Regions from separate parts of the Serratia sp. NA_112.1 genome, predicted to be linked through region 1. Evidence: predicted binding sites of a transcription regulator. Region 1 holds the regulator's gene; the other holds the start of a gene.

The links. The regulator ArgR, encoded in region 1, controls arginine synthesis, uptake and breakdown. The targets are predictions, from matches to a motif close to ANTGAATAAAAATACANT.
Positions count from the first base shown of each region.
Region 2: argA (amino-acid N-acetyltransferase) is a predicted target of ArgR. The motif match lies at 3,334-3,351, and genes of this name have one in related genera.

Region 1 covers NZ_JBQZFO010000004.1:12,217-23,038, forward strand. The annotation lists gene mpl (UDP-N-acetylmuramate:L-alanyl-gamma-D-glutamyl-meso-diaminopimelate ligase) at 1-1,217, shown strand, start outside; gene yhcN (peroxide/acid stress response protein YhcN) at 1,409-1,672, opposite strand; gene yhcN (peroxide/acid stress response protein YhcN) at 1,796-2,059, opposite strand; gene argR (transcriptional regulator ArgR) at 2,465-2,935, opposite strand; gene mdh (malate dehydrogenase) at 3,403-4,341, shown strand; gene ACUTQ5_RS10205 (helix-turn-helix domain-containing protein) at 4,410-4,670, opposite strand; gene ACUTQ5_RS10210 (DNA-binding protein) at 4,852-5,202, shown strand; gene ispB (octaprenyl diphosphate synthase) at 5,252-6,223, opposite strand; gene rplU (50S ribosomal protein L21) at 6,493-6,804, shown strand; gene rpmA (50S ribosomal protein L27) at 6,822-7,079, shown strand; gene ACUTQ5_RS10230 (DMT family transporter) at 7,185-8,156, shown strand; gene cgtA (Obg family GTPase CgtA) at 8,173-9,345, shown strand; gene pmrB (two-component system sensor histidine kinase PmrB) at 9,387-10,448, opposite strand; gene pmrA (two-component system response regulator PmrA) at 10,445-10,822, opposite strand, start outside.
Region 2 covers NZ_JBQZFO010000007.1:53,556-64,377, forward strand. The annotation lists gene mltA (murein transglycosylase A) at 75-1,217, opposite strand; tRNA gene ACUTQ5_RS15090 (tRNA-Met) at 1,431-1,507, shown strand; tRNA gene ACUTQ5_RS15095 (tRNA-Met) at 1,574-1,650, shown strand; tRNA gene ACUTQ5_RS15100 (tRNA-Met) at 1,715-1,791, shown strand; gene amiC (N-acetylmuramoyl-L-alanine amidase AmiC) at 1,892-3,145, opposite strand; gene argA (amino-acid N-acetyltransferase) at 3,385-4,710, shown strand; gene recD (exodeoxyribonuclease V subunit alpha) at 4,753-6,618, opposite strand; gene recB (exodeoxyribonuclease V subunit beta) at 6,615-10,166, opposite strand; gene ptrA (pitrilysin) at 10,163-10,822, opposite strand, start outside.

The sequences.
Region 1 (10,822 bases):
CGGCTCAGTTGGATCCCGCACCGGATCTGGTGATCATCGGTAACGCCATGACGCGCGGTAACCCGTGTGTTGAAGCAGTACTGGAGCTGGGTATCCCTTACGTTTCCGGCCCACAGTGGCTGCATGATTATGTGCTGCGCGATCGCTGGGTACTGGCTGTTGCCGGGACCCACGGCAAGACCACCACTGCCGGCATGGCAACCTGGATCCTGGAAGCCTGCGGCTACCAGCCGGGCTTTGTTATCGGTGGCGTGCCGGGCAACTTTGACGTTTCTGCCCGCCTGGGGGGCAGCCCGTTCTTTGTCATCGAAGCCGATGAATATGACTGCGCGTTCTTCGACAAGCGTTCCAAGTTTGTGCATTACAGCCCGCGTACGCTGATCCTGAATAATCTGGAGTTTGATCACGCCGACATCTTCGACGATCTGAAAGCGATTCAGAAACAGTTCCACCATCTGGTGCGTTTGGTGCCAGGCAAGGGCAAAATTATTTTGCCTGACAACGACAGCCACCTGAAGCAGGTGATGGCGATGGGCTGCTGGAGTGAGCAGGAGCTGGTTGGGGAAGAAGGCGTATGGCGTGCACAGAAGCTGACGCCGGACGCCAGCCATTATGCGGTATTCCTTAATGGTGAGCAGGTGGGCGAAGTCAAGTGGTCGCTGGTCGGTGAACACAACATGCATAACGGTTTGATGGCCATTGCCGCCACGCGTCATGTTGGTGTGTTGCCTGAGGATGCCTGTCGTGCGCTCGGCGACTTTATTAATGCCCGCCGTCGTCTGGAGCTGCGTGGTGAAGCCAATGGCGTCACGGTATATGACGACTTTGCCCATCATCCAACGGCAATTCTGGCGACCCTGGCCGCGTTGCGTAGCAAGGTGGGCGGCACTGCCCGCATTCTGGCGGTGCTCGAACCGCGCTCCAACACCATGAAAATGGGCATCAGCAAGAACGATCTGGCCCCGTCGCTGGGCCGTGCCGATGAAGTCTTCCTGTTCCAGCCGCACCATATCCCCTGGCAGGTGGCGGAAGTGGCGGAAGCCTGCGTACAGCCAGCTCACTGGAGCGCCGATCTGGATACGCTGGTGGACATGATTGTGAAAACGGCCCAGCCGGGCGACCATATTCTGGTGATGAGTAACGGCGGCTTTGGGGGGATTCACGATCGGCTGCTGGAGGCGTTGGTCAATAAACCGGAGCCAAAAGCCACCTATTGATTTCCTGCTTTGTCAGCAATCCAAGGGCCGATAGCGGCCCTTTTTTACGCCCAGAAAAAAGCCCTCGCGAGCGAGGGCAACGGGGTTCGTCGGATAGGACGACGAATTCTTCAGAGAATTAATGCTTACGACAGAACTCGGCAGTGGCAGTGACGAGGGTAATCAGTTCGGTAAGCATGTCCTCTGAATTGTTATTTATAGATTTCGGCGGTCGCGTGCCAGTTGCCGTTTTCGTAGGCTTCGATCACGCGGTAGGCTTTAGCACCTTGTTTGTCGGCCTTGTCAGACAGGGCCTGACGAATGTCGGAAGGCGCGCCGGTAATGCCGCTGGCGGTAATGGTTCCGACAGACTGAAGATTGGTCGCTTGGTCATTAGTGATTAACGTAGCGGCAGAAGCCCCTAAAGAAACGACTGACAGCAGGCTAAGTGCGGCGAGGGTAGTTTTCATGCTCATGATATTAAGTCCTGTTGTGATAACCGCCTGGAAGGGCTTTTTCAGCGTTTTTATACTTGAAGGCCGTTATCGGGGTATTGGGTTCCAGAGTTTTATTGCCCGTTGCCGGGTAACGCCTTGTACTTATTTGTAAATTTCTGCGGTAGCGTGGAAGTTGCCTTCGTTGCGCGCTTCAATCACACGATAAGCGGTTGCCCCTTTGGCATCGGCTTTTTCAGACAGTGCCTGACGGATGTCTGAAGGTGCACCGGCAACGCCGCTGACGGTGATAGTGCCTGCAGACTGCATATTTGCAGCCTGATTTGCATCAACAGATTGTGCTGCAAATGCGCCGAAGGAAAGCATGGATAGAACGCTCATGGTTGCGATGGTAGCTTTAATTTTCATGTTCTCACCTTTTCGTATTCTTTTATCAGTTCCAATGAACTGTGATTTACGTCACGGAAATGAGTATACATCTAGTAACGCTAAAAATTAATAGTTAGCTAACAGTTCCTTGTGAAACTTTATTATGGCGTTCCTTATTTTTAATAACCAGATGGAATAAAAAACGCTTATAAAACGATCTTTCGATGTTAAATTTATGTAATTTCAATAAGGTAAGTGCTTTTGACCAAAAGTGCGGAAGATAACAGTAGCTATTACTGGTTACGGACCAATGTCATTGAAATGTGCTGCAGCACGACGAGATTCTGGTTTTAAACGTGGCAAGGAATGAGGGAAGGGTAAGGATAGGGTTAAAGAAGCGCTAACAAAACGCGACCGTTAGCCGTATTTTGTTAGCGCACTGCATCATAACTCTTGTTCGAACAGCGATAGGATGGCTTCGTATAACTGACGAGCGCTAAAGCTGCTGGCCGGGGTAACGAAAATAGTGTCGTCACCGGCGATGGTGCCGAGAATACCTTCTGATTTACCCAGCGAGTCCAGCAGGCGGGCAATTAACTGTGCGGCGCCGGGGCTGGTGTGGATCACCACTACGGCATCGTTATGATCGACATCCAGCACCAGGTTCTTCAGTGGGCTGGTAGTGGTAGGCACGCCGAGTTCGGCTGGAAGGCAATACACCATTTCCATTTTGGCATTACGCGTCCGCACCGCGCCGAACTTGGTCAGCATGCGCGATACTTTGGATTGGTTGATGTTTTCGAAGCCTTCTTCTTGCAGCGCCAAAACGATCTCGCCTTGAGAACTGAATTTTTCTTCTTTCAATAACGCTTTAAACGCCTTGATCAGATCTTCCTGCTTTGCGGGATTACGCATTTTGCACCGTGGAATGTTGACAATAGAAGTCATTATTATGCATATAAATGAATTTTTATGCAATAAAAGGACGTCCGGAAAAAATAATAATGGCCGGACAATGGGGAAAGGGCGACATTTTAACAAAATCTGTATCCCATGAATATGCCCTTTCCATGACCGAAGGATCCGTCCATGGTGGTAAAGAAAATGTTATTAAAATGATGTTGTTCTGATGTTATGTAAGGGTGTAATGTAACCGCCGGTTAACTTGCTCGTGAATAACCTCGCAGTATTTTTGATTAGTGTGCGCTATGCCCTTCATGAGTAAGCGATTTAATCTAAGATATGCGCTCGATATCGGCCGCTTTATTGCACCAGCTCTCAAACGGACTGTTAAGGGATTGTTTTTAAAGGTGTAATAATTTAAGGTCCGTACCCACATATTCACGGCGCTTTATATATTTAAGATAATAAAGGAGTATAGGATGAAAGTTGCAGTTCTCGGTGCTGCTGGCGGTATCGGCCAGGCCCTCGCCCTTCTACTCAAAACCCAGCTTCCTTCAGGTTCTGAACTCTCTCTCTACGACATTGCCCCCGTTACCCCAGGCGTTGCCGTCGACTTAAGCCACATCCCAACCGCAGTTAAAATCAAAGGCTTCAGTGGCGAAGACGCTACTCCAGCTCTGCACGGTGCAGACGTGGTACTGATCTCTGCCGGTGTTGCACGTAAACCAGGCATGGATCGTTCAGACTTGTTCAACGTGAACGCGGGCATTGTGCGTAATCTGATCCAGCAAGTGGCAACAACCTGCCCGAAAGCCTGCATCGGCATTATTACCAACCCGGTAAACACCACCGTGGCTATCGCAGCAGAAGTGCTGAAGAAAGCCGGCGTGTATGATAAAAACAAACTGTTCGGTGTGACCTCGCTGGACATTATCCGTTCCAACACCTTCGTGGCCGAGCTGAAAGGCAAGCAGCCGGAAGAGTTGAACGTACCGGTTATCGGTGGGCACTCTGGCGTGACTATCTTGCCGCTGTTGTCACAGATCCCGGGCGTAAGCTTCACTGACCAGGAAGTCGCTGATCTGACCAAGCGCATTCAGAATGCGGGGACCGAAGTGGTTGAAGCTAAAGCTGGTGGCGGGTCTGCAACTCTGTCAATGGGCCAGGCGGCGGCGCGTTTCGGTTTGTCTCTGGTTCGTGCGCTGCAGGGCGAAAAAGGCGTGGTGGAGTGTGCTTACGTGGAAGGCGATGGCAAATATGCCCGCTTCTTCGCACAGCCTCTGGTGCTGGGTAAGAACGGCGTTGAAGAACGCAAAGATATCGGTACTTTGAGCGCATTCGAGCAGAAAGCGCTGGAAGATATGCTGGATGTTCTGCACAAAGATATCGAACTGGGCGAAAAGTTTATCAATAACTGATCATTCAGTAGTGCATGAGTATGCATAGGCCGCCGGACAGTGTACCGGCGGTTTTTTTATGCCTGTAGCTATGTGCGGATGCGGGCTTTTCGATCCAGCAGGTTATGGGTATATGGGTCGAAATAACGGCTTGGCCAGATCTCCGCAGGATGAATGTTAAGGGCTTCAGCAATTAACCATTCCCCTTTTGGCCAGGGGCGCGACAGCGCGTTTGCTAGCGTTGACGAGCTAAGCCCTGCTTTGCGCGAAACCGCCGCCAGTGTTGTTCCCTTCTTACGTAGTGCCGCAATGATATCCGCCGGATGCCAGTCCTTGTTCCTTGAGTTCATGTTTACATTCCTTTTTTGATTAGCGAAAGTTCTGTTAGTGGTATAACTAACAGGTCAAGATTAATCGTTTGAACAACATGAAGCGCTTATACGGAAACTAGGATACCACCAAATTTCTAAAAAAATATCCAATAAATTTCCAAAAAAAGATATTTGCCGACTTTTCCCAGAGAACATGGCTATGAAAAAAGAGTGGTTTGCCGCCAAGGAACTGACAGGCGTGGCAGGATTACCCTCCTCACCACAGGGAATAAATTTGATGGCACGTCGTGAAGGCTGGATCAGCCGTCGGCGTAAAGGTGTGCAGGGGAAAGCGCTGGAATACCATATTGACAGCTTGCCTACGGGGACGCGTAATTTACTGGTATTAAAAGAAGAACCTGCGAGATATCAGGTTGAACGCAAGGATCCGCTGGCCGTGTGGATTGAGTACTACTACCACTTGACAGAGAGTGAACGTGAGAAGGTATTGGCGTTCCTGGCGCGAGAAGGGATCGCTAGCTTGCTGGCGCGTATTTCAGCACAGAAATGATCAGACCCGCAGTGCGGGTCTGTGGAAATAATAATAGGCTTTTAGTTTCTTAAAAATCGCGTTGAACCGCAAGGTGCGCTAATCCTTCCAGCGCGGAGCGATGTGGCGATTCCGGCAGAACCTGCAACGCGGCAATGGCCTTGTCAGCCTCTTCCTCAGCCCGTTGGCGGGTATATTCCAGTGAGCCGCATTGCTGCATGGCTTGCAACACCGGTTCCAGCAAATGACGGCCGTTACCCTGTTCAATCGCCCCGCGGATCATGGCTTTCTGCTCGCCTTCGCTGTTATGCATGGCGTGCAGTAGCGGTAATGTCGGCTTCCCTTCATTGAGATCGTCACCGGTATTTTTACCCAGGGTACTGCCGTCAGCGCTGTAATCGAGTAGATCGTCGATCAACTGGAAAGCGGTGCCGAGATAGCGACCGTAATCCTGCAGTGCTTTTTCTTCTGCAACGCTTGCGTCTGACAGGATCGCCGAAGATTGCGCCGCCGCTTCAAACAGGCGTGCGGTTTTGCTGTAGATCACCCGCATGTAGCTTTCTTCGGTAATGTCCGGATCGTTGACGTTCATTAACTGCAACACTTCACCTTCGGCAATCACGTTGACCGCCTCAGACATCAGTGCCAGCACGCGTAGCGATTCCAGACTGGTCATCATCTGGAAAGCACGCGTATAGATGAAGTCGCCGACCAGGACGCTGGCGGCATTGCCGAAGGCGGCATTGGCGGTGGCCTTGCCACGGCGCATATCTGATTCATCCACCACGTCATCATGCAGCAGGGTAGCGGTGTGAATGAATTCGATCAGCGCGGCAACGGTAATGTGCTTATCACCCTGATAATGCAGCGCCCGCGCCGCCAGAACGGCGATCATCGGGCGGATGCGTTTACCGCCACCACTGATAATGTAATAGCCAAGCTGATTGATGAGCGTGACATCGGAATTCAGCTGTTCGAGAATTGTTGCGTTCACGGCCGCCATATCTTGCGCGGTTAACTCGGTAATTTGCTCTAGGTTCATTGTATTTTTTTCAGCTGTGTTTCTCTTCACCGCGTTGAGATCGCTGCTCACATCGGTACATGGCGGTAACTGTCCCCCTGATTGTACTTGAAAAACGGCTCAGATAAACGCCATGAAAGGAACTGTGTTTTTTTTCTTCTTTTTTCTGCTTCTGGTCTTATTCTGCTCTTGTCATACGCTGGATTATTGCGTAGAATTCGCGCCCTATTGTGAATATTTATAGCGCGCTCTGTACTAAACAGTTGGGCACGCGGAAAGCGGAGTTTTATATGTACGCGGTTTTCCAAAGTGGTGGTAAACAACACCGAGTAAGCGAAGGTCAAACCATTCGCTTGGAAAAGCTGGACATCGCAACTGGTGAAGCAGTTGAGTTTGACCAGATTCTGATGATCGCTAATGGCGAAGATATCAAAATCGGCGTTCCTTACGTCGATGGCGGTAAGATCAAAGCTGAAGTCGTTGCTCACGGTCGTGGCGAGAAAATTAAGATCGTTAAGTTTCGTCGTCGTAAGCACCATCGTAAGCAGCAGGGCCACCGTCAGTGGTTCACTGACGTTAAAATCACCGGCATCAGCGCTTAAGTTAGGGGAGCAGATTAATGGCACACAAAAAGGCTGGCGGCTCGACTCGTAACGGTCGCGATTCAGAAGCTAAACGTCTGGGCGTAAAACGCTTTGGCGGCGAAGCAGTACTGGCAGGCAGCATCATCGTTCGTCAGCGCGGCACTAAATTCCACGCTGGTACCAACGTGGGTTGCGGCAAAGACCACACTCTGTTTGCTTTGAAAGACGGTAAAGTCAAATTCGAAGTTAAAGGCCCGAGCAATCGTAAATTTATCAGCATCGAAGCTGAATAATTTTTCGAGCCTTACTAAATAGATGTAAGCCCCGCAATTCGTTGCGGGGCTTTTTACATTTATGGGCTGCTCATGCATCGGCTCGTCAGCGCTGGCAAAGGTAAGATGGAAACAAAACAGCAGGTCGGAATTGGCATTTCTCTGGCGGTGACTACGGCAGTTTGCTGGGGTGCATTGCCGATTGCGATGAAAGAAGTGCTGGTAGTGATGGATCCGTTTACCATCGTTTGGTATCGATTTACCATGGCTGCACTTGGGTTGGGGCTGATTTTGGCCGTGCGCGGCAAGTTGCCGCCGGTGACCCTGTTCCGTCAACCGCGCTGGTTGTTGATGCTGGTCATCGCCACCGCAGGCCTGCTGGGGAATTTTATTTTCTTCAGCTCTTCGCTGCAGTATCTCAGCCCGACAGCATCACAGGTGATCGGCCAATTATCGCCGGTCGGCATGATGTTTGCCAGCGTGCTGATTTTAAAAGAGCGGATGCGTATCACTCAGGTGATTGGCGCGCTGATGCTGATCTGCGGGTTGCTGTTGTTTTTCAACGTCAGCCTGATTGAGATTTTCACCCGCCTGACAGATTACACTCTTGGGGTGTTGCTGGGGGTGTGTGCGGCAATGGTATGGGTCACTTATGGCGTTGCGCAGAAAGTGTTGCTGCGTCGATTAGCCTCGCCGCAAATTCTGGTAATGTTGTACACTTTATGTGCAGTGGCGTTATTTCCTTTGGCTAGGCCGGAGGGGATTTTTCAGCTCAGCGGCTGGCAATTAGCCTGTTTGCTGTTCTGTGGTGCCAACACGCTGATTGGTTATGGTGCGCTGGCTGAAGCAATGGCGCGCTGGCAGGCGGCACAGGTGAGTGCGTTAGTTACGCTGACACCGCTGTTTACCCTGCTGTTTTCAGATTTATTGGCGCTGGCCTGGCCACAGGTATTCGCCACCCCGACCTTAAATGTCGTTGGCTATGTCGGTGCTTTCGTGGTGGTAGCGGGCGCTATGTTTTCCGCAATTGGTCACCGTTGGTGGCCGCGACGGGCAGAACCCCGCCTGGTTGCTCCTTTGAAGCAACCCGGTGAATGATTTACGGAGACGGTAAATGAAGTTTGTAGATGAAGCAGCGATCTTGGTCGTTGCAGGTGACGGTGGTAATGGTTGCGTCAGCTTCCGTCGCGAAAAATATATCCCGAACGGCGGGCCTGATGGGGGTGACGGCGGCGATGGCGGCGACGTCTATCTGTTGGCGGACGAAAACCTCAACACGCTGATCGACTACCGCTTTGAGAAATCTTTCCGCGCTGAACGTGGCCAGAATGGTCAGAGCCGTGACTGTACCGGTAAGCGTGGCAAAGATATTACCATCAAGGTTCCGGTCGGTACTCGCGTGCAGGATCAGGGCACCGGCGAGATCCTCGGCGACATGACCCGTCACGAGCAGCGTCTGATGGTGGCGAAGGGCGGTTGGCACGGTTTGGGCAACACCCGTTTTAAATCATCCGTTAACCGTGCTCCGCGCCAGAAAACTCTGGGCACCGCCGGTGAGGCTCGTGACATCCTGCTGGAGCTGCTGCTGCTGGCAGATGTAGGTATGCTGGGCCTACCGAACGCCGGCAAGTCGACCTTTATCCGTGCAGTGTCTGCTGCAAAGCCGAAAGTTGCCGACTATCCGTTTACCACTCTGGTGCCAAGCCTTGGTGTGGTACGTATGGATCACGAGCAAAGCTTCGTGGTTGCCGATATCCCGGGGTTGATCGAAGGTGCCTCCGACGGCGCTGGCCTGGGGATTCGCTTCCTGAAGCATCTGGAGCGCTGCCGCGTGCTGTTGCACCTGGTGGATATTGCCCCGATCGATGAATCTGATCCGGTAGAAAATGCCAAAGTCATCATCAACGAGTTGAATCAGTACAGCGAGAATCTGTCGCAGAAGCCACGCTGGCTGGTTTTCAACAAGATTGATGTGATTGGTGAGGAAGAAGCTGCCGAACGTGCCAAGGCGATTGCAGAGGGCATGGGTTGGGAAGGCAAGTACTACATGATCTCCGCGGTCAATCGTGAAGGCGTCAACGCGCTGTGCTGGGACGTGATGAAGTTTATCAACACCCAACCGAAAGCGATGGCCATTGAAGAAAGCGCGCCGGAGAAAGTCGAGTTCATGTGGGATGATTATCACCGTGAACAGATCGCTGAAGTGGAAGCTGAAGCGGATGACGACTGGGATGACGACTGGGATGAAGAGGACGACGAAGGCGTCGAAATCATTTACCAGAAGTAATCTTGTGAAGATAGGGGCTCAGTTAACACTGGGCCCTTTTTTTATTTCAGGACGTTTTCCGGTAACCAGCATTGCGCCTTGAGTCCGCTGGTATCCTGACGGTTTTCCAGTGTTAAACGGCCCTGATGCAGTTGCACAATGCGAGTTACGATATTCAATCCCAACCCACTGCCGCCATAGCGTTGATCCATACGGCGGAAGGCCTGAGTGAGTTCACCCGCTATTTTCTCTTTGACGCCCGGACCTTCATCGATCACCTGTAGTCGGTAACCGTGTTCCTGCGCAGAAAGTTCTACCTGGATCCTACTGCCCTCAGGGCTGTACCTATGGGCATTCTCAACCAGGTTACGCAGCAGCAGGCGTAACAGTACCGGGTCACCATGTACCGGGGCAGCGGCAGGAAGGTGCCATTGCAAACTTTGCCCGCGTTGTGCGGCCAACTCCTCGAGCTCATCCCGCAGCGGTTGGATCACGTCGCTTACCCAATCGAAGCGTTGATAATGTCCACTGGCAAAATCTTGCCCGGCGCGTGCAAGCATCAGCAATTGTTCGACGGTGTGCATCAGTTGGTCAATGCGCTTAATCAGTGGCCCACTTTGCGGAACCCCCTGTTTTTCCATTAATTCCAGATGCAGGCGGATCCCTGCCAGAGGCGTGCGTAGCTCATGGGCGGCGTCGGCAGTAAACAGCCGCTCCTGCTGGATGGTGTTGTCCAGGCGTGAGAAAAGCTGATTGAGTGCGGTGGTGACCGCTTTCATTTCCAGGCTGTCACTGTTAAGAGGGAGCGGAGTCAGGTTATCGGCGGAACGTTTCTCCAGCCGCTGTTGCAGCTGATTGAGCGGGCGGATAATCCAGCTTATTGCCCAAAATGAGGCGAGCAGCGTCACGATCATCATGATCAATGAAGGGGCGAGCAGTGAGGCTATCGCTTCGGCGATTTCCGTATCGACACGCTCGGTGCGGACCTTGGCCGATAGCGTTTCATCCACCAGGAAACTGATTTGCTCCTGGCTTTCATGCCACAACCAAAAGGCACTGATAAGCTGGGTGACCAAAAGGATCAGCGCCAGCATCAACAACAGACGGCGGCGCATGCTGATCATGATGAGGACTCCAGGCGATAGCCGATACCGCGAACGGTGCGGATGCGATCTTTACCCAATTTGCGGCGCAGGTTATGGATATGCACTTCCAGCGTGTTGGAGCCCAAATCGTCCTGCCAGGTATAGAGATCCTGTTGCAGCAGCTCACGATTGACCGTTTGTCCGGCGCGCATCATCAGACGTGACAGGATGGCGAATTCTTTCGGGGTAACTTCCACCGGCTGTTGTTGAACATACACCTGCTGGCTGGAGAGGTTGAGTTGGAGATCATCCAACTGCATGAGATTGTCACTATGGCCCTGATAGCGACGGATCAGCGCGCGTACGCGCGCCTGCAGTTCAACTAACGCGAAGGGTTTCACCAGGTAATCGTC
Region 2 (10,822 bases), on a different contig from region 1:
CTTAACATTACAAATGATGAGGGCCGGAAATCCGGCCCTTGCGGGTCAATCGATCGTTGTAAAACTTAGTGCTGTTAGCGGGTAACCAACAGCGAACCACCGGAAGCGGAACCGTTCTGGCTGGTGAACAACGGCGCGTTAACGTTAGCGCCTTTCAACACCCAAACGCGGCCGTAGTGGTTGTAAAAACCGGCCGAGTGACCGGCATCCGGCCCGATGCCCTGGTACATATCGAAGTGCTGGCCTTTGATCGCCCCACCCACGTCCAGAGCCACCATCAGGCGCATCTCATATTTTCCCGTGAATTTACCCTTGTTGTCCAGTAGCGGCACCTCTGCCAGCAGCGTGGTCCCCGCCGGGATCAGTGAGCGATCGGAAGCCACCGACGCCTTGGCAACCAGCGGCACGGCGCTGGCGCCCCGTACCGGCGCAAAGGCTTCAGGACGGAAGAAGACAAAGGAAGGGTTTTGCTCCAGCAACTCGCGCACTTCGGCGGCGCTGTGGGTGTCTGCCCACTGGCGGATCGCCTGCATCGACATATCCGCCTTGGCCACTTCACCGCGATCGATCAGCACCTTACCAATGCTGCGATACGCATGGCCGTTCTTACCGCCGTAGCCGAAGAACACCAACGGCTGACCGTTGCCATAATCCACATAACCACTGCCCTGGACTTCCATCATAAAGTTGTCCATCAGCGAGTTGGTGTACGCCACAATATAGCGGTCATCCAGCGCACCCGAGTAAATGCCCGCGCGATCGGGCAGACGGCCTTTACCTTTTGGCGGCATGCGGTACAGCGGGTAGCGGAACTCGCCCTGCTGGGTATAACGAGCCTGCAGCACCGGCGTGTAGTAACCGGTAAACTGCACGTTGCCATAGCTGTCCACGCCTTCCATTTGGTAAGCGCTGAGGCCGTATTGGTTCAGAGTGCGAGTGTCGGCCCCGGATGCCATCCAGCTTTGTACCGCCTGGAAGGTAGTGTTGTTGCGATTAAAAAGTGAAGGAGAGGCATATTTAATCTCCATCAGCTGATCCGAGTAATCCTTGGCATTAACCGGTACGCCCCTGGCGTTGGGTTGGTTCACCAACTCCAGCGACTGATCCAGGTGACCATCCTTATATTGTTGTCCCCGGTCGGTCGGCTTGGAAGAACAGCCCGCCAGTACCGCTACCATTAACCCGCTCAGCAGGTATTTGCCCCAACGTCCTTTCATCGCGCACACTCTCTACATATATGATCTACCGGCGAACGATAACAAACGCCCATAGATAAAGGAATCGCCGCCAATAAAAAAAGCCTCAGGGGCAATAACGATGAAAAAGAGCGCAGATTGCGGACTAATCCAGCAGAAAGACTGTTTTAGTTCAATTAAATGCAAAAAGGGTTGCAACAAAATGCACGGAGAGTATAGTGCGCTTCCATCGGACGCGGGGTGGAGCAGCCTGGTAGCTCGTCGGGCTCATAACCCGAAGGTCGTCGGTTCAAATCCGGCCTCCGCAACCAACCGATATTGCCAGAGGCAGTATCAATAAAGTGTTGGATTCGATGAAAAAGAAAGTATTATACGGACGCGGGGTGGAGCAGCCTGGTAGCTCGTCGGGCTCATAACCCGAAGGTCGTCGGTTCAAATCCGGCCCCCGCAACCAACAGATACTGTACCAGCGGTATCACATGAAATGTTGGTTTCGATAATACAAGCATTAAGACGGACGCGGGGTGGAGCAGCCTGGTAGCTCGTCGGGCTCATAACCCGAAGGTCGTCGGTTCAAATCCGGCCTCCGCAACCAATCTTAATGACTACAAATAAGCACCTTAACGGGTGTTTTTTTGTATCTGAAATCCGCCAAGAATCGACCGGGCAGCCGCCCAGCCGTTTCCGCATTAGCCTTACCCTCTGCGCGCTACCGCACCACCGTTGGCAAAGTACGCCTTGATACCCGCCAGAATAGATTCCGCCACCTGCTGCTGGAAATGCGTGGTACGCAGCTTGCGTTCTTCTTCGATGTTGCTGATAAACGCCGTCTCAACCAGAATAGAAGGGATGTCTGGCGCTTTCAATACCGCAAAACCGGCCTGATCGACACGGTTCTTATGCAAACGGTTTATTTTACCCATTCGGTTCAGCACTTCCTTACCAAATTTCAGGCTGTCATTGATGGTCGCGGTTTGTATCAGATCAAACATGGTGTGATCCAGGTAGCGGTCACCGCTTTTGCTTACGCCGCCGATTTGGTCGGATTCATTTTGGGTCTGCGCCAGGAACTTCGCCGCCGAACTGGTGGCACCTTTGGTCGACAGCGCAAATACCGATGATCCACGTGCGGCCCGGCTGGTAAAGGCATCGGCGTGGATGGACACAAACAGGTCAGCACGCTGCTTACGCGCCTTCGCCACCCTCACCTTCAGCGGAATGAAGACGTCTTCATTGCGCGTCATAAACACCTTCATATTCGGCTCACGCTTGATTAACGTGCTTAGCCGGCGTGCAATCTGCAATACGATGTCTTTTTCACGTGTTTTGAATTTACCAATCGCTCCTGGATCTTCGCCACCGTGACCGGGATCCAGCATGATAACAATCGGTCGGTCACGCCCCGCCTTACCGGCTTGTGGCGCTTCAGCTGGCAACGTACGCTCAAGATCGCCCTTGTTGTAATCTTCCAGTAACGCCAGCAGCGGATCATAGTCTTCGCCACTGCCGCCCTTGCTCGGGTACAAGTCCATCACCAGACGATTGCGGTATTCCGGCACCGGCGCCAGAGTGAACATGTGCGGGCTGACGCTGCGCTTAAGCTCCAGCACCAACCGGACGGTATTTTGATCAAACTGACCAACGCGCGCCTGTTTCAGGTAGGGATCGTCGTCACGTACCTGGCCGACGATGCCCTTCAGCACGCTGTTGAGCTGTATGCCTTCGATATCCACTACCACGCGATCGGGATTGGTCAGCGCAAACTGCTTATATTTCAGTTCAACGTTAGATTCGAGCGTCACCCGGGTATAGGTGGAGGAAGGCCAAACGCGTACGGCAATGACGTGCGATGAGGCAGCGAAACCAGTGCGACTCACACTCAGCAACCAGCTTGCGGCAACCCCCTGTAATAAACGACGGCGGCCCAGATTGTGATTTGAGTTTGGCATGCGGCTCCAGCAGTGGTAACAGATTAAAACAGATGAAAAAAACACCAGTTAACAGGAATGCCGAAAACTTTAACCAATCATTCCGGTGCTGTCATCAGAAAATCTTTTTATGGTTTTTCAATTTATTAACGATTCAGCGCCCCCGGCAAAGAAATAGAGATAATTTCTCACTTGCCATTAGGGCAAGAAAAGAATAAAAATACAAAAATGTCGTATAAATATGCAAATGAGGTTTGGCCGTGAAGGAACGTAGTACAGAGCTGGTCCAAGGATTCCGTCACTCAGTTCCCTATATCAACGCCCACCGTGGCAAGACGTTTGTCGTTATGCTGGGTGGCGAAGCCATAGAACATGAGAACTTTGCCAACATCGTTAACGACATCGGGTTGCTGCATAGTCTGGGTATTCGTTTGGTGGTGGTTTATGGCGCGCGGCCGCAGATCGACGTCAATCTGGCGCAGCATAATCTCGAACCGATTTACCACAAGCATACCCGCGTCACCGACGCCCATACGCTGGAGCTGGTTAAACAGGCGGCGGGTCTGCTGCAACTGGATATCACCGCCCGGCTGTCAATGAGCCTCAACAACACACCATTGCAGGGCGCGCATATCAACGTGGTCAGCGGTAACTTTATCATCGCCCAGCCGCTGGGTATTGATGACGGAGTGGACTACTGCCACAGCGGCCGCATCCGCCGTATTGATGAAGAAGCCATTCACCGTCAGCTCGACAGCAACGCCATCGTGCTGATTGGCCCGGTGGCCGTTTCCGTCACCGGCGAAAGCTTCAATCTGACCTCGGAAGAGGTGGCAACCCAGTTGGCAGTCAAGCTGAAGGCCGAGAAAATGATCGGCTTCTGTTCGTCACAGGGGGTCACCAATCAGGAAGGCACTATCATTTCCGAACTGTTCCCTAACGACGCGCAAAAACGCATCGAAGAACTGGAAGAGCATGGCGACTATCATTCCGGCACCGTGCGCTTCCTGCGCGGCGCGGTGAAGGCCTGCCGCAGCGGCGTGCGCCGCAGCCACCTGATCAGCTATCAGGAAGACGGTGCGCTGGTGCAAGAGCTGTTTTCACGCGATGGTATCGGCACCCAGATAGTGATGGAGAGTGCTGAACAGGTACGCCGGGCGACGATTAACGATATCGGCGGCATCCTCGAGCTGATCCGTCCGCTTGAACAGCAGGGTATTTTGGTGCGTCGCTCACGTGAGCAACTGGAGATGGAGATCGACAAGTTCACCATTATTGAGCGCGATAACCTGACCATCGCTTGCGCAGCGCTGTACCCGTTCCCGGAAGAGAAGATTGGCGAGATGGCCTGCGTTGCGGTTCATCCTGACTACCGCAGTTCGTCACGGGGAGAAATGCTGCTCCAACGGGTGGAAAGTCAGGCACGCCAGATGGGCCTGAATAAACTGTTTGTGCTGACTACGCGCAGCATCCATTGGTTCCAGGAGCGTGGCTTCACACCGGCGGAAGTCGACGTGCTACCGGTTGAAAAACAGGCGCTGTACAACTACCAACGCCGTTCCAAGATTTTGCTGGCGGATCTGTAATTGTTGGCGGGCGCAGTGTGCTGCGCCCTTGTCCATTCTCGCTTAAGCCTTGATCTGCAACCGCTCCGCCAACCCGCTACGGCGCTGGGTCGGGGTACGGATCGCCCGCATCAAAACCGCATCGATGGCATACAGCGAAAGCTGCCTGCGAGCGCGGGTGATTGCGGTATACACCAGTTCGCGGGTCAGCACCGGCAGGAAATGATTGGGCAGCACCAGTACCGTATGGTCAAACTCCGAGCCCTGTGACTTGTGCACCGTCATCGCATAAGCGGTTTCATGCGCCGGTAAACGGCTCGGCTGCACCGACTTGATGCTGCCGTCCGGCAGTTGAAAATGAACGCGGAGTTCGCCGCTCTCATCCCGCAAGGCAATGCCAATATCGCCATTAAACAGCCCCAGAGCGCTGTCATTGCGACCAATCATCACCGGACGGCCGGAATACCAACGCCCAGCGGCTCCCGGCTTACGCTGGATCAGGCCGGCACGTTGCAGCCCCGTCTCAATGCGTTCATTTAAGCCGGCGATGCCGAAAGGCCCCTCTCGCAGCGCGCACAGCACCTGGAAATGACCGAACGCCGCCAACACCGCCACAGCGTCCGCCCCTTCACCCACCAGCCGCAGATAATCACGGTAACCCGCCACACAGGCATCCAACAATGCCTGATAGTCTTGAGTTTCAGCCAGTGGATAACCGCTAACGTCAGCGAAACTGCCGCTGATCGCCGCCATTGCCCGTTTGCCATCACCGGCGTTCACGGCAAAGGCCAATTGACCAATGCCCGAATTGGCATCAAACCGGTAGCTTTTGCGCAACAGGCACAGACTATCGCGTACCGCAGCTTCCGCCTGGGCAGTTTGCCCCTGCAGCAGGCAGCCGGTCAGCCGCGTAAGTTGCTGCGCACGCGTCACGCTGTAACCTTGCTCGGCAAAGCGGCAAATATCTCCCAGTACCGCCCCGGCCTCTACCGAAGCCAGTTGATCGCGATCGCCCAGGAAAATCACCCGTGCCTGAATGGGCAAGGCGGCAATCAAACGCGCCATCATAGGCAGGTCGACCATGGAGGCCTCATCGACGACCAGTACGTCCAGATGCAGCCGGTTGCCACTGTGATAACGCATACGCTGACTGTTGGGCTGAGCGCCCAGCAGACGATGCAACGTGGAAGCTTCGGTAGGGAACAGCGCACGCTGCTCCAGGGTTAGCGTCAGCTGCTTGCTGGCACTGCCCAGGGATTCGGTTAAACGCGCCGCCGCTTTGCCGGTAGGAGCCGCCAGCTGGATGCGCAAACGCCTCCCTTCGTCGAACTGCACCAGCGCCGCCAGTAATTTAGCGACCGTGGTGGTCTTACCGGTGCCCGGTCCACCCGAAATCACCGCAATACGTCGCGTGGCGGCCACCGCGGCAGCAATTTTCTGCCAGTCGGGTTCATCGGTCGCCTCACCAAATAATTGGTCGAGAATAGCACGCAGCTCGGTCTCTTCGACCGCCTGAGGTAGACTGTCGCTACTGATACTGTCGCCTCTAATAAAGGCGGCAACCTCACCCTCGTTCTGCCACATGCGCTGCAGATACAAGCGCTGCTGTTGCAACACCATCGGCATCGCGGTACTGCCATCACCCACCGCCGCACTGGCCGACAGCCGCCGTTGCCAACCGGCCACATCCAACTGCCCTGCCGCCACCCACGCAGCCTGCGCCAGCTCCGGATGACGTCCGTCAAAAAGGTTTTCCGGCAGCAGTTGCTCTAGCATCAGGCAAACGTGACCCGCGCCAGCCTCCGCGCTGAGGCAGGCAGCAGCCAGCAGCATCTCAGGCTCATCCGCTCCAGCGACTACGCGGGCGAACTGCAAATCCAGTGGGCGTAACACGCCAAGCGCCTGTGCCTGTTCCAGTAGAGCGATCATGATGCATCCCCCACCGCAACGGTTTTACCACTGAATAACAAATCCATGCCTTCCACCAATGGCTCCTGAGGGCGGCAGGTAAAAATGCCGCTGCCCGGATGCTGTGCATCCACACCGCGCAGGAACAGATAAATCACCCCGCCGAAGTGCCGCTGATAATCATAATCCGGCAATCGATGGCGCAGATAGCGGTGCAGTGCCAGCGTGTATAGCTGGTACTGCAAGTCGTAACGATGTTCCACCATCGCCTGTTCCATCGCCGGTTGGGTATAGGCGCTGCTGTCTTCGCCCAACCAGTTGGATTTGTAATCCAGCAGGTAATATTTCCCCTGCCAGCAGAACACCAGGTCGATAAATCCTTTCAGCATCCCCTGCACCTGTTGGAAATCCAACTCAGGGCAACGGGCAGAAAGTGGATCGTAACTTTTCACCAGATTATCCAGCTCACGCGCCTGCAACAGCTGCTCGATCGGCAGATAAAACTGCAGCTCAGCCTGCTTATACTGCGGGGCCAGCGCTGACAAAGCGACGCCGGTATCATTAAGCGGGGTGTTTAACAGCACCTGCATCCACGCCAGCAGTATCGGTTGCCAGTGTTCGCCAAATCCTTGTTTTTGCAACTGCTCCAACATCCACGCCTCATCGAGCGGTTGGGTAAAGTCGATCGTTTCAAACAGGCTGTGCAGGAAGGTTCCCGGCCCGGCGCCACGTGGAAAGGTATGCGGTGTGAGCGCTGGCTCACTGTCCTGCGCCTGCTCGCCGGCGGCATCAACATCCAACCTTGGCAACAAATCCTGCATCAGGCTCGTGCCGTGCTGTTGCAGACCGGTATAGCTGGTCACCCGCCAGAAATCCTGCACCTGGCGTGAGAAATGTTTCGCCGCCAGCTCGGTCAAGTCTGGCGTTTGCGGCTGCCAAGGGTACTCGTCCAGAGTTTCGACCCGCGATAGCGCAACACCATCGACGGCCAATTGTTGCAGACATTGCTGCAGATAAGCCGCATCGCCGGCCTGACCGGCCTGCACCAGATAGCCCAGCGCGCTGCGGTGTAAATCGCTATCACCCTGCTTTTTGCGGGTCCCCTGTATCAACGGCGCAATGCCGATGCTGCAGTGGTATACCGAACGGGTCAGCGCGACATACAGCAGGCGTAGATCTTCCGCCAGCCGCTCCTCCTCCGCCCACTCGATACTTTGCTCATCGGCGTCGAGATCCAGCAGGGCCTGGAAACTGTGGCGATCGTGGTACAGCACCTGCTGCTGCTGGCGGAAATTGCCAACGAACGGCAGCCATACCAGATCGAACTCCAGCCCTTTGGATTTATGGATGGTGATCACCTGCACCAAATGGCGGTCGCTTTCCAGCCGTAGCTGCTGGTTGTCGGACTGCCGATTCGGCTGAGCAATCTGCTGCGCCAGCCAACGCACCAGTGCATGTTCGCTGTCGAGCTGTGCGGAGGCTTCCTGCAATAGCTCGCCCAGATGCATCACATCGGTCAACCGGCGCTCACCGCCGAGGCTGGCCAACAGGTTTTCTGCCAGATGGCGCTGATTCATCACCTCACGCAGCATCGGCAACACGCCGCGACGCAGCCACAGCGTGCGATATTTATCGAACTCATTGACCAGGGCATCCCAGGCACGCTCATCCTGGTTCAAGCCGTCCAGCGCCTGCGCGTCCAGCCCCATCAGCCCTGTCGCCATGGCACTGCGCAGCGTACGTTCCTGCTCCGGTGCCAACACTGCCTGAAGCAGCCACAGCAAATCCTTGGCTTCTGGCGTATCGAACACGCTGTCGCGGTTGGACAGATAAACCGAAGGGATCGCCAGTGCACTCAGGGCGTCGCGCACTAATGCCGCCTCATTGCGGCTGCGCACCAGCACGGTAATGTCTGACGCCTCTACCGCCCGCCGTTTTTCGCCTTCGACCAGCCAGGCCTGCTGGTTTTGCCCGGCGCTGAGCCAGTCGCGGATTTGCGTGGCGCACAGACGTGCCATTAATTGTTGGTACTCACTAACGCCGACACCTTCCCCCTGTTGCAGCCAGAATTGCATCGCAGGCTGCGGCTGGTTGTGCAGCTCAAACGCCAGCCCCCGATTTTTCTCGGCGGCGACCACCTCAACAAAGGGAATTTGGCCGAACAGGAAAGGTTTTTCCACCTGCGCAAACAGATGATTAACGCTTTCCACCATCGCCGGTGAGGAGCGCCAGTTGGTTTCGAGCGTATAGTGGGCGCTTACCTCTGAACGGGCGCGCATATAAGTAAAGATATCGGCACCACGGAAAGCGTAAATTGCCTGCTTGGGATCGCCGATCAGCAGCAGGCCGCATTCCGGCCTGCCGACATAGAGTTTTTGGAAGATGCGGTATTGCTGTGGATCGGTATCCTGGAACTCATCGATCATCGCCACCGGGTAACGCTGGCGGATCGCCTGTGCCAAACGTTCACCCCCGTCACTCTGCAATGCACTGTCCAGCCGACTTAACAGGTCGTCAAAACCCAGCTCAGCCCGCTGACGTTTCTCCTGCTGAATGGACAAACGTATCTCGCTCAGCGCCCGCGCCATGATCAAATCACGCAGCGTCAGAGGTTCATCGAACAGTTCGTCGATCGCCACAAACAATGCATGGCGCGGCGGTTCGCCTTTTTTAGTTTTCTCCAGCAGTACCGACTGACGGAATTTATCCAGCTCTTTCGGCAACTGATAGTCTTGGGTTTCCAGCACCACCCATTCACCGACTTTGTGCAACCAGTTAGGCAGGTTTTTGCTGCTGTAACTGCGCTTATCAACGCCGGACTGGCTGATCAACGCTTCCAGCTCGCCCGCTGCCGCCAGCCACTGCACTTTAATGGCGTCAATACGCGCCACGATTTGCTCATGGCGCATCAGCACCGTTTCTTCATCCTTCGGCGGCCGACGCAGCATGGGCGCTTCGCCATGCAGATAACCGGAAAGATCGGCCAGCAGCGCTTCCGGGCCGCTCCACTCCTGGCTCACCGCCCGGGCCACTCCGATCGGCAACGGATAACAATGGCGACGCCAAAAGTCCGCACAGGCCTGACGGCGCAGCGGCAGTTCATCCTGCACCAGCGTTTGCTCAAACAGAATGCCGGACTCGAAGGCGTTGTGGGTCAGCATACGCTGGCAAAAACCGTGGATGGTATAGATTGCCGCTTCGTCCATCTGCCGTTCGGCGGCCAGCAGTTGCGCAGCAGCATCCGGCAGATCGTCAATTTCCGCCATTAATGCATTAAATAATGGGTCTTTACTGCTGCCACGCACGCAGGCAATGCGTAAGCCATGGATATTGCTGCGGATACGTCCACGCAACTCCTCAGTGGCGGCCTCGGTAAAGGTCACCACCAGGATCTCCTCTACCGTCAGCGGCCGGGGAAAGGCTGCCGCCTGGCCCAAGCCAAGCAGCAGACGCAGATATAACGCACCAATGGTAAAGGTTTTACCGGTCCCCGCCGACGCTTCTATCAACCGCTCGCCAAACAGCGGCAACGTTAGCGGGTCAAGTCGCTGCGGAGTGGTCCCTGTCATGGCATCGCCACCTTACGCGGCAAGGTTTTCTGCAGCGCAGAGGCGTTTGGATACGTTACCCAGTTCGGCTGTACGGCGTAATCCGCCTTCTCTTGCCCACTGCCGCTCACCTGCGACAACACCGCCAGCCCCTGCGGCTTAATCACCGCCTGGTGGAAATAATCCGCCAGTTTGGTCGGCGTCAACTGCTTGATCTGCTCAATCAGCTTATGACGGGTATCAAATGCGAAGTTGCCACGGTCAAAGTCATTGGAGAAGCGGCCGGCTTCTTCGCTCAGGGTCTGCGGACGCTGCTTCAGCTCGTTGATCATCGCTTGCTTATACTGCTCGAAGTCCGCTTCTTTCATCTCGCGCAGGCGTTTCTCGGTTTTCGGGTAGAAATCCTGATAGCGCTGATACAGGTACGCCGGTTGCTTGCTGTTACTTTGCAGCAGGAAACCAATGCCCCACTGACGGCCGACGGACATCGGGAAAGCAAACACCGCGTAGCCAAGTTGTTCCTGAGTACGCAGCTGGCTGTAGAACCATGGCTGGATAATTTGGCCCAGCAACGAGCTGTAAGCCATACCGGTCACTTCGTCGTAGCCGGTCGGCACATACACTGCCGCCAGCGCCGAGTCGGTGCTGCTGCCTGCCCGCTGCAGATTGGCCAACTG